2 regions of the Variovorax sp. Soil_C_12 genome follow, and region 2 is predicted to be linked to the other one. Evidence: predicted binding sites of a transcription regulator. Region 2 holds the regulator's gene; the other holds the start of a gene.
The links. Region 2 encodes NrdR, which represses ribonucleotide reductase genes. Its sites were predicted from a motif close to CACNANATNTNGTG; they were not measured.
Positions count from the first base shown of each region.

Region 1 (4,795 bases), on a different contig from region 2:
TCGAGCTTCTTGCCAGACGCGCCGGCCATGTAGATGTTCAGCGACTGCGCCTGGTCGATCCACTTCTGGCGACGCGCGGCGGCCTCGACCAGCCAGGTGGTCTCGATCTCGAAGGCGGTCGCGTAGAGCGCCTTCACGTCCTGCGGCACGCGGTCGATCGGGCGCAGCGAGCCGTCGAAGTGCTTGAGGTCCATCACCATCACGTCGTCCCACAGGCCCAGGCGCTTGAGGTCGCGCACCAGGTAGTGGTTGATGACGGTGAACTCGCCGGAGAGGTTCGACTTGACCGAGAGGTTGCCGAAGCAGGGCTCGATCGAGGCGTCCACGCCGATGATGTTCGAGATGGTGGCGGTCGGCGCGATGGCCACGCAGTTGGAATTGCGCATGCCGTCGGCCTTGATCTTCTGGCGCAGCGCGTCCCAGTCCAGCGTGGCCGAGCGGTCCAGCTCGACGTAGCCGCCGCGCGCCTTCTCGAGCAGCTCCAGCGTGTCGGGCGGCAGCACGCCCTTGTCCCACAGCGAGCCCTTGTAGCTCGAGTAGCGGCCGCGCTCGCGGGCCAGTTCGGTCGAGGCCCAGTAGGCGTGGTAGCAGATCGCTTCCATCGACTCGTCGGCGAACTGCACGGCCTCTTGCGAGGCGTAGGGGATGCGCAGCTCGTACAGGGCGTCCTGAAAGCCCATCAGGCCCAGGCCGACCGGGCGGTGGCGCAGGTTGGAGTCGCGCGCCTTCTTGACCGCGTAGTAGTTGATGTCGATCACGTTGTCGAGCATGCGCATCGCGGTCGACACGGTGCGTTGCAGCTTCTCCTGGTCGACCTTGCCGTCCTTCAGGTGCTGCAGCAGGTTGACCGAGCCCAGGTTGCAGACGGCGGTCTCGGTGTCGCTGGTGTTGAGCGTGATCTCGGTGCAGAGGTTGGACGAGTGGACCACGCCGACGTGCTGCTGGGGCGAGCGCACGTTGCAGGCATCCTTGAAGGTGATCCAGGGATGGCCGGTCTCGAACAGCATCGTGAGCATCTTGCGCCAGAGATCGGTGGCCTGGAGCGTGCGGCTGGGCTTGATCTCGCCGCGCGCGGCTTTCTCTTCATAGGCGACGTAGGCGGTTTCGAAGTCGGCGCCGAACTTGTCGTGCAGGTCCGGCACGCTGGAAGGCGAGAACAGCGTCCAGCTGCCCTTTTCCATCACGCGGCGCATGAACAGGTCGGGAATCCAGTTGGCCGTGTTCATGTCGTGCGTGCGGCGGCGGTCGTCGCCGGTGTTCTTGCGCAGCTCCAGGAACTCCTCGATGTCGAGGTGCCAGCTTTCCAGGTAGGTGCAGACCGCGCCCTTGCGCTTGCCGCCCTGGTTGACCGCGACCGCGGTGTCGTTCACCACCTTGAGGAAGGGCACCACGCCCTGCGACTCGCCGTTGGTGCCCTTGATGTGGCTGCCCAGCGCGCGCACGCGGGTCCAGTCGTTGCCCAGGCCGCCGGCGAACTTGGAGAGCAGGGCGTTTTCCTTGATCGACTCGTAGATGCCGTCCAGGTCGTCGGGCACGGTGGTCAGGTAGCAGCTGGAGAGCTGCGAGCGCAGCGTGCCGCTGTTGAACAGCGTGGGCGTGCTGGACATGAAGTCGAAGGAGGACAGCACCTCGTAGAACTCGATGGCGCGCGCCTCGCGGTCGATCTCGTTCAGCGCCAGGCCCATGGCCACGCGCATGAAGAAGGCCTGCGGCAGCTCGATGCGGGTCTTGCGCACGTGCAGGAAGTAGCGGTCGTACAGGGTCTGCAGGCCGAGGTAGTCGAACTGCAGGTCGCGCTCGGGCTTGAGCGCGGCGCCCAGGCGGGCCAGGTCGTACTGCTGCAGCTTCTCGTCGAGCAGTTCGTTGTCCACGCCCTTCTTGATGAACAGCGGGAAGCTGTCGGCGTAGGCCTGGGCGCGCTCAGCGGCCGGCACTTCGCGGCCGATGACTTCCTTGAAGATCGTGTGCAGCAGCAGGCGCGCCGTGGCGAAGGTGTAGTCCGGGTCCTTCTCGATCAGCGTGCGGGCGGCCAGGATCGAGGCCTTGTAGACCTCGTCAAGCGGCACGCCGTCGTAGAGGTTGCGCATGGTCTCGGCCTCGATCGGGCCGGCCGTGATGCTCTCGCCCAGGCCGGCGCAGGCGGATTCGATCAGGCCCTTGAGCTCGTTGAGGTCCAGAGCGACGCGCTCGCCGCGGTCGAGCACGTGCAGCGTGGAGACGGCGACCGGGGCTTCAAGCTCGCCCTGCTTGGAGCGCTCCTGCGAGCGGCGCTCGCGGTACAGCACGTAGGCGCGCGCGATCTCGTGGTGGCCGCCGCGCATCAGGCCCAGCTCGACCTGGTCCTGCACGTCCTCGATGTGGAAGGTGCCGCCGCCCGGACGCGAGCGCAGCATGGCGCGCACCACGCCCTGGGTCAGCGTGTCGACCGTCTCGCGCACGCTGGCGGAGGCCGCGCCCTGGGTGCCATGCACCGCGAGGAAGGCCTTCATCATCGCGATCGCGATCTTGTTGGGCTCGAAGGGAACGACGGCGCCGTTGCGGCGGATGATCTGGTAGTTGGCAAGCGCGTTGCCGGCGTGCGAGCCGGCCTTGTCGCTGGGGTGTTGCGGCGTCGAGGTTACGGCGCGGGAGGTGGCGGGATGGTTCAGGGCAGTTTGCATTCGATCCTCTGTTGGCAATTCTTGTTGGGGCGGCGGTGCCGCGTCTGGCCGGTTGCTTGGCATGAAGCACAGGGCCAGGGCACACTATATCTGGGGTCCAAGGGGGGTTCAACCCACTAGATATAGTGTTTTCCTTGTAGTTCAACGGTATCCATCCTCTGTGGACACCTTGCCATCGGCGGGTTTGCGGCGTCGTTACTGAGCCACCTTAGCGGGCGCCGCTGTTCATGCGCCTTGCGCGCGTTTTTGGGCCTGAAAGGCGCATGGTTGCTGCGCGGACCGAAAGCAAAAGCGGCGATGGCTCGGCCGTGGCGCCGGCGCATCAGTGCCGCAGCGACCATTGAAAAAAATCAGCGGGCAACAGTTGTGTCCGGGAACATCGCGGGCGCCCATGCCAGCTGCCGCTGCAGCAGAGGCCAGTCGAAGCCGCTGCCGGGATCGGCCTTGCGGCCCGGTGCGATGTGCTCGTGGCCGGCGACGAAGGCGATCGCATAGCGCTGCGCGATGGCTGGGCAGAGACTGGCCAGGGTTTCGTATTGCGCAAGCTCGAAATGCGCACCCTCCAGGCCTTCGAGCTCGATGCCGATCGAATCGTCGTTGCAGTTGGTGCGGCCGCGCCAGGACGATGGCCCGGCATGCCAGGCGCGGTCGTCGCAGCTCACGAACTGCCAGAGCTCGCCGTTGCGGCGCACATAGAAATGGGCCGAGACCTCGAGGCCGCGGATGCTGCCGAAGTAGGGATGCGCGTCCCAGTCCAGCTGGTTCATGAAGAGCTGCTGCACCTCGTCGCCGCCATAGCGGCCCGGCGGCAGGCTGATGGAGTGCAGCACGATCAGGTCGATCTGCGCACCGGCAGGCCGCGGTCCGAAGTTCGGCGAGCGCAGCGGCCGGGCGAAGCGGTACCAGCCGTCCTGCCAGAGGCCCGTGCTCATGGGGCAACCTTCGCGCTACGCGCTGCGGTGCGAGCGCCTTCGGGCGGCCGGGCGGTGCTCATGGAAGCACCTGCGGGCGCCCGGGCGGCGCTCGTGTCCTCAGTCGTCGGGTCCGTTGCCATGGCTGTCGTCGCCGCCCGGCGTCGCGATGCCCAGGCGCGCGATGCGATAGCGGATCTGCCGCAGGCTCAGGCCCAGCCGCGCCGCGGCGGCGGTGCGGTTGAAGCCGCTTTCCTGCAGCGCGCGAACGAGGATCTCGCGCTCCTGCTGGTCCAGGTAGCTTTGCAGATCGCTCGGCACCGCGGCGGCGGGCCTGGCCGCGGGAGGCGCGGGCTGCTGCGGCTCGGCCGGCGCCGGCGTTGCGGTGGCAGGCGGCGCGCCCGCCGGCTCGAGTTGAGCCGCGGGGCTCGAGACATCGATGTGCAGCACGTCGCCATCGCTCAAGGCGACGGCGCGGTGCAGCAGGTTCTCGAGCTCGCGCACGTTGCCGTGCAGCGGATGCTGCGACAGGCGCTGCAGCACCTCGGCCGACAGCGCGGGGATCGGCATGCCGGCGTCGCGCGCAATGCGCGCCAGCAGCGCCTCGCAGAGTGCCGGCAGATCCTCGCGGCGCTCGCGCAGCGCCGGCACCGCGATCTCGATCACGTTCAGTCGATAGAACAGGTCCTGCCGGAAGCGGCCGGCCTGCACCTCGGCCTGCAGGTCCTTGTGCGTGGCGCTCACGATGCGCACGTCGACGGCGTCTTCCTGGGTCGAGCCGATCGGCCGCACGCTGCGCTCCTGGATCGCGCGCAGCAGCTTGGACTGCATCGCCAGCGGCAGGTCGCCGATCTCGTCGAGGAAGAGCGTGCCGCCGCGCGCGGCCTGGAAGTAGCCGTCGCGGTCTTGCGAGGAGCCGGTGTACGAGCCCTTTCTGGCGCCGAAGAACTCGGCCTCGAGCAGGTTCTCGGGAATGGCGCCGCAGTTGACGGCGACGAAGGGGCCGTCGCTGCGCTGGCTGCACGCATGCACCGCACGCGCCGCCAGTTCCTTGCCGGTGCCGGACTCGCCGCGCACCAGCACCGGCGCCATGCCGCGCGCCACCTTGGCGATGCGGGACTTGACCAGGCGCATCGGCTCGGAGCCGCCGACCAGCCGTTCGAGCGCCGCGATACCGGCGTTGCTGGTGGTTGCGGCCAGCTTGCCGCCGCTGTCCTCCGCCTG
Region 1 is NZ_JBDGIO010000004.1:126,631-131,425, reverse strand. It holds gene AC3A6X_RS12900 (ribonucleoside-diphosphate reductase subunit alpha) at 1-2,660, opposite strand, end outside; gene ampD (1,6-anhydro-N-acetylmuramyl-L-alanine amidase AmpD) at 3,011-3,592, opposite strand; gene AC3A6X_RS12890 (sigma-54-dependent transcriptional regulator) at 3,692-4,795, opposite strand, start outside.
Region 1: AC3A6X_RS12900 (ribonucleoside-diphosphate reductase subunit alpha) is a predicted target of NrdR. The motif match lies at 2,775-2,788, and genes of this name have one in related genera.

Region 2 (4,795 bases):
TGGGAAGCGTGCCGCCTGCGGTGCCAAGCAGGCGTTCAGCCGTTCGCCTGGGCAGCCCTTGTTTGGTTGAAGAACAAGGACCATCGTTCTCAAAGGACTGCCATGTACAACCGGAACATCCTGGTCGAACAGACCGATCCCGAAATCTGGGCCGCCATTCAAGCCGAGCACGCCCGGCAGGAACAGCACATCGAGCTCATCGCGAGCGAAAACTACGCCTCCCCGGCCGTCATGGCTGCGCAAGGCTCGCAGCTCACCAACAAATACGCCGAGGGCTATCCCGGCAAGCGCTACTACGGCGGCTGCGAGCATGTCGACGTCGCCGAGCAGTTGGCCATCGACCGCGTCAAGCAGCTCTTCGGCGCCGATGCAGCCAACGTACAGGCCCACTGCGGCGCCTCGGCGAACGAGGCCGTGATGCTGGCTTTCTTGAAGCCAGGCGACACCATCATGGGCATGAGCCTGGCCGAAGGCGGCCACTTGACCCATGGCATGCCGCTCAACATGAGCGGCAAGTGGTTCAACGTCGTGAGCTACGGCCTCAACGACAAGGAAGAGATCGACTACGACGCGATGGAGCGCAAGGCGCACGACGCCATGCCCAAGCTGATCATCGCCGGCGCCTCGGCCTACTCGCTGCGCATCGACTTCGAGCGCTTCGCCAAAGTGGCGAAGGATGTCGGAGCCATCTTCATGGTCGACATCGCCCACTACGCCGGCCTGGTCGCCGCGGGCGTGTACCCCAACCCCGTGCCGCACGCGGACGTGGTGACCTCCACCACCCACAAGAGCCTGCGCGGCCCGCGCGGCGGCATCATCCTGATGAAGTCGCAGCACGAGAAGGCGATCAACAGCGCGATCTTCCCCGGCCTGCAGGGCGGCCCGCTGATGCACGTGATCGCAGCCAAGGCCGTGGCCTTCAAGGAAGCGCTGTCCCCGGAATTCAAGACCTACCAGCAGCAGGTCGTGAAGAACGCGCAGATCGTCGCCGAGACGCTGAGCGCGCGGGGCCTGCGCATCGTCAGCGGCCGCACCGAAAGCCACGTGATGCTGGTCGACCTGCGCGCCAAGGGCATCACCGGCAAGGAGGCCGAAGCCGTACTGGGCAGCGCCCACATGACCATCAACAAGAACGCCATCCCCAACGACCCCGAGAAGCCAATGGTGACCAGCGGCGTGCGCATCGGCACGCCCGCCATGACCACCCGCGGCTTCAAGGACGAGGAGGCGCGCCTCACCGCGAACCTGATCGCCGATGTGCTGGACAACCCGCGAGATGCCGCCACCATCGAGGCGGTGCGCACCAAGGTACACGCGCTGACCAGCCGCTTCCCGGTCTACCGCTGATCACCCGCATGGCGTCCGCATGAAGTGCCCTTTCTGCGGTCATCTCGAAACGCAGGTCGTCGAGACCCGCGTGTCGGAGGATGGCGACTTCGTGCGGCGCCGCCGCCAGTGCGGCACCTGCGAAAAGCGCTTTACCACCTACGAGCGGCCGGACGTCAACTTCCCAGTGGTGGTCAAGAAGGACGGCAGCCGCGCCGACTTCGACGCCAAGAAGGTCCGCGCCTCGATGATGCTGGCGCTGCGCAAGCGGCCGGTGAGCATCGAGCAGATCGACCATGCGCTGCTGCGCATCGAGCAGAAGCTGCTTTCCAGCGGATTGCGCGAGATCGAGTCCACCAAAGTCGGCGAGTTGGTGATGCGCGAACTCAAGCGCATGGACAAGGTGGCTTACGTGCGCTTTGCCTCGGTCTATCGCAGCTTCGAGGACGTGGACGAGTTCAGGCAGTTGCTGCGGGATATCTGATCAGCGCCAGCAGTCGCTAGGGGTCAAGCCAGTATTGGCATTCGCAATCCCCCGAAGCCCTGTGTTGTCGAGTTGCAGTGTGCCGCAGCGATCTCCGTCCATCGACCCGGTCGGTACGGCCTCGAGATTGAAAGAACTGTCGGCCCGCGTGCCGGCCACGAAGCCAATCGTGTAGTTCTTCGCACCTTGTCGTGGCACGGTTGCTAGCGTGTCCGGCAGTGTCATGTCTGTGGTCTCCCCGATCGCACGCTTGAAACTGTCGTTCTGCGAGTAAAAGCGTTGCATGTACTGCGCCGCTTCCATGAGCTGTGCGCGCGCCTCGGCGCGCTTCGACTTGCGCACTGACTCGAGATAGCTCGGATAGGCGATCGCGGCCAGGATGGCGACGATCGCGACCACGATCATCACCTCGATGAGGGTAAAGCCGCCTTGGCGCCGGCGTGTTTGGTTAATCATTGTCATTGCCAGCTCAATACGAAGGAGGCGTGGCGATCTGCCGCCACTGGCGCTTGACCGGCGTTCCTCCCAGCTTGACCTTCCTGGTGGAATCCGCGCCTTCAAGCCCAGCCTCGGAAGTCCCACGAACCCGCACAATCCGGCGCTGCCCGATCGATAAGAAACGCGTCACTGCGGCAGTGACGTTGTCCGCCGCCGTGAACGTGCCGTCATTGTTGGTATCGAAAGTCGGGCCGTCCTGGCTGGGCGCACCCGTGAAGGGATCGAGCACGAAGGTATAACCCTGGGGCTGCGTCGCAGTGCAGCCGGTGGCCGTGCCGCCGGGCACCATGGTGTCGAAGAGCACACGACCCGATTCGATCTGCGGCGCATAGATCTGCCGCTGGCCGGGGGCGATAGTCATTCGGATCTTCCAGCCGCGCTTCTTGGCGGTGTCGCCAGTGCCGTAGTCCACGCTGTTGCTGCTGATGGCGAAGTAGTCACCAGTGCTGCCATTGATCGTCAAAGGGGTGATGGTCTGCGTCACGAGGGCGGCGGTTGTTACATAACCACCCAGCGTTGGCTTGTCCCAGATGCCGTAGAGACTTTGCTGGCCCGTGCTGGATGCGTCATCGCTCTCGAACAGCTTGCCCGTACCTGCAAGGACCATGACCCCGCCGAGCGGATGAGGCACCACGGTGGGCGCAGCCGTAATGGGCTCGACCACACCCGCGCTGTTTGTTGCCCAGAAGAACGGACTGCCAGAAAAAGCCACGCGCCATTGAGAACGATCGGCAGACGAGAAATCAAACTTCCAGATGAAGCCCAGAAGGTCACCCGCATAGGCGGCCACAACGCGTTTGTTGGCGTCGCGTACCAGCTTTACGCCACCGAGGCCGGCGGAGGAACTGCTGAGAGCTGGGCTCAGGACCTTGATGCGCGCGCCTGTCCGCGCATCTATCACATACAACCGAGAACGTCCGCTGGCGCTGCTGTAGCCATTCCCGGTGATGATGACCGAGGTGCCGTCTTGCATGATGCCCGCCTCCGGCGCCTGCAGCACATGCCCCAGCTCGCTGTAGTCCGGATTGTCACTGTTGATTTCCCACAGGATGTCGGCTGCGCCAGGCGCCGATTGCTGGGCAGACAGCGCCGTCGGATTGCCACTCGTTGGCATGGACGGAACGGGCACATTGATCGCAAACAGGTTCTTCGCGCCCGCGCCCCCGGTGCCGACGACCAGGTTTCGCCATTTGCTGTCGGTGTTGTCGTAGACATCGACCTCGGTCAAGGGTCCGTCGACGAAATACTTGTGGTCATAGGCCGGATTCGCCAAGTCCTTGAGCTGCCCCAGCACGGTCCGGGGCACGAAGGCAAAGCTCTCAACGCCGCTGTCTGCATTAAACGCATGCAGCATCCCGTCATTGGCGCCCACGAAGAGTTGAGGAGCCCGGAATTTCTTGCTCTTCAAATAGCGCAGGTAGCTGCTCTGCCCAGGCGTGGTGTCCGGGAGAAAGTCGTACTGACTGTCTACGAGGTCTTTCACCAGCACGGGAGTTGAATTGACGATATCGCCCAGCACCGAGATCCTCTTGCGGTAGGTGTTTTGCTCTTCGCTCCGCTCGCCGCGCACATAACCGATCAGCTTCGCGGGCTCGGTGACACCGAGCAGGGTCTGGGTTGTAGTACTCATCGCGGCGGCGGTAAAAGCCACACCCGTAGAGTCTTCCTGCTTGAGTGTGTAGATGTTGCGGTCCGCCGGCTCCGGCAGCCTGTTCGATGCAGACCAGAGCGTGCTGCCGTCGCTCAGCCGCTGGGCTTCGACCTCACCCGTCCAGTCGCCGGCTTTGTAGCTGGGGATGTACTTGGCAGTCGTCGACGCATAGCTGCGCCCCGACACCGCAATACCAGCCTCCCTGCGACCACTGCTGGCGACTATCGTGGTGATCATCGACTTCAGCGCGTCGGTATATTCCACTACGTTCTGGGCGCTGGCTGACCTGCCTCGGCTGTTGACCGCGGCGTGCCAGAGATCATCTGCATTCGCAATATCGTCGGCCTTCGGAGAACCCCAACCTACCGTTCCAGCGAGCAGCCCGGGCCAGTCCTCCGGATTGCTTCTATTGCCGCGGATGCCGAGCCCAATGGTGAAGTTCACCAAGTGCTGCCAGAACGCCGGATCTGAACCCGGCTCATCTGAATTGCTCGCCGGCACATCGTTCGGCAGATCAGTCCGCAAATCTCTGCTCCAGTAGTACATTGCAACGTCAGCGAGGGAAGGGTCGCTAGGTCCACGATAGGGCGCGACGGGCGTGTACGTGAAAGTCCTTGTGCCGTTGGCGTGAGTGATGCCGGGGCCGCTGCTGTTGTCGACGTCCTGGTTTGCACCCGGCGTGCTGGCCGGATCACTGTTCCACATTCCATCCGTCATAAGGACATGAAACGAACGTCGACAGCTTAGATGGGCGCTGGGTGACTCACCGCTCTCGGGGTCTGCGGCCCAGGGCGAACCAGAATCCGCGCGCGAAAAGTACTGTCCTACATCGTCCA
Region 2 is NZ_JBDGIO010000010.1:138,270-143,064, reverse strand. It holds ZMP/ZTP riboswitch at 1-60, shown strand, start outside; gene glyA (serine hydroxymethyltransferase) at 103-1,347, shown strand; gene nrdR (transcriptional regulator NrdR) at 1,367-1,810, shown strand; gene AC3A6X_RS24715 (type IV pilin protein) at 1,811-2,272, opposite strand; gene AC3A6X_RS24710 (pilus assembly protein) at 2,280-4,795, opposite strand, start outside.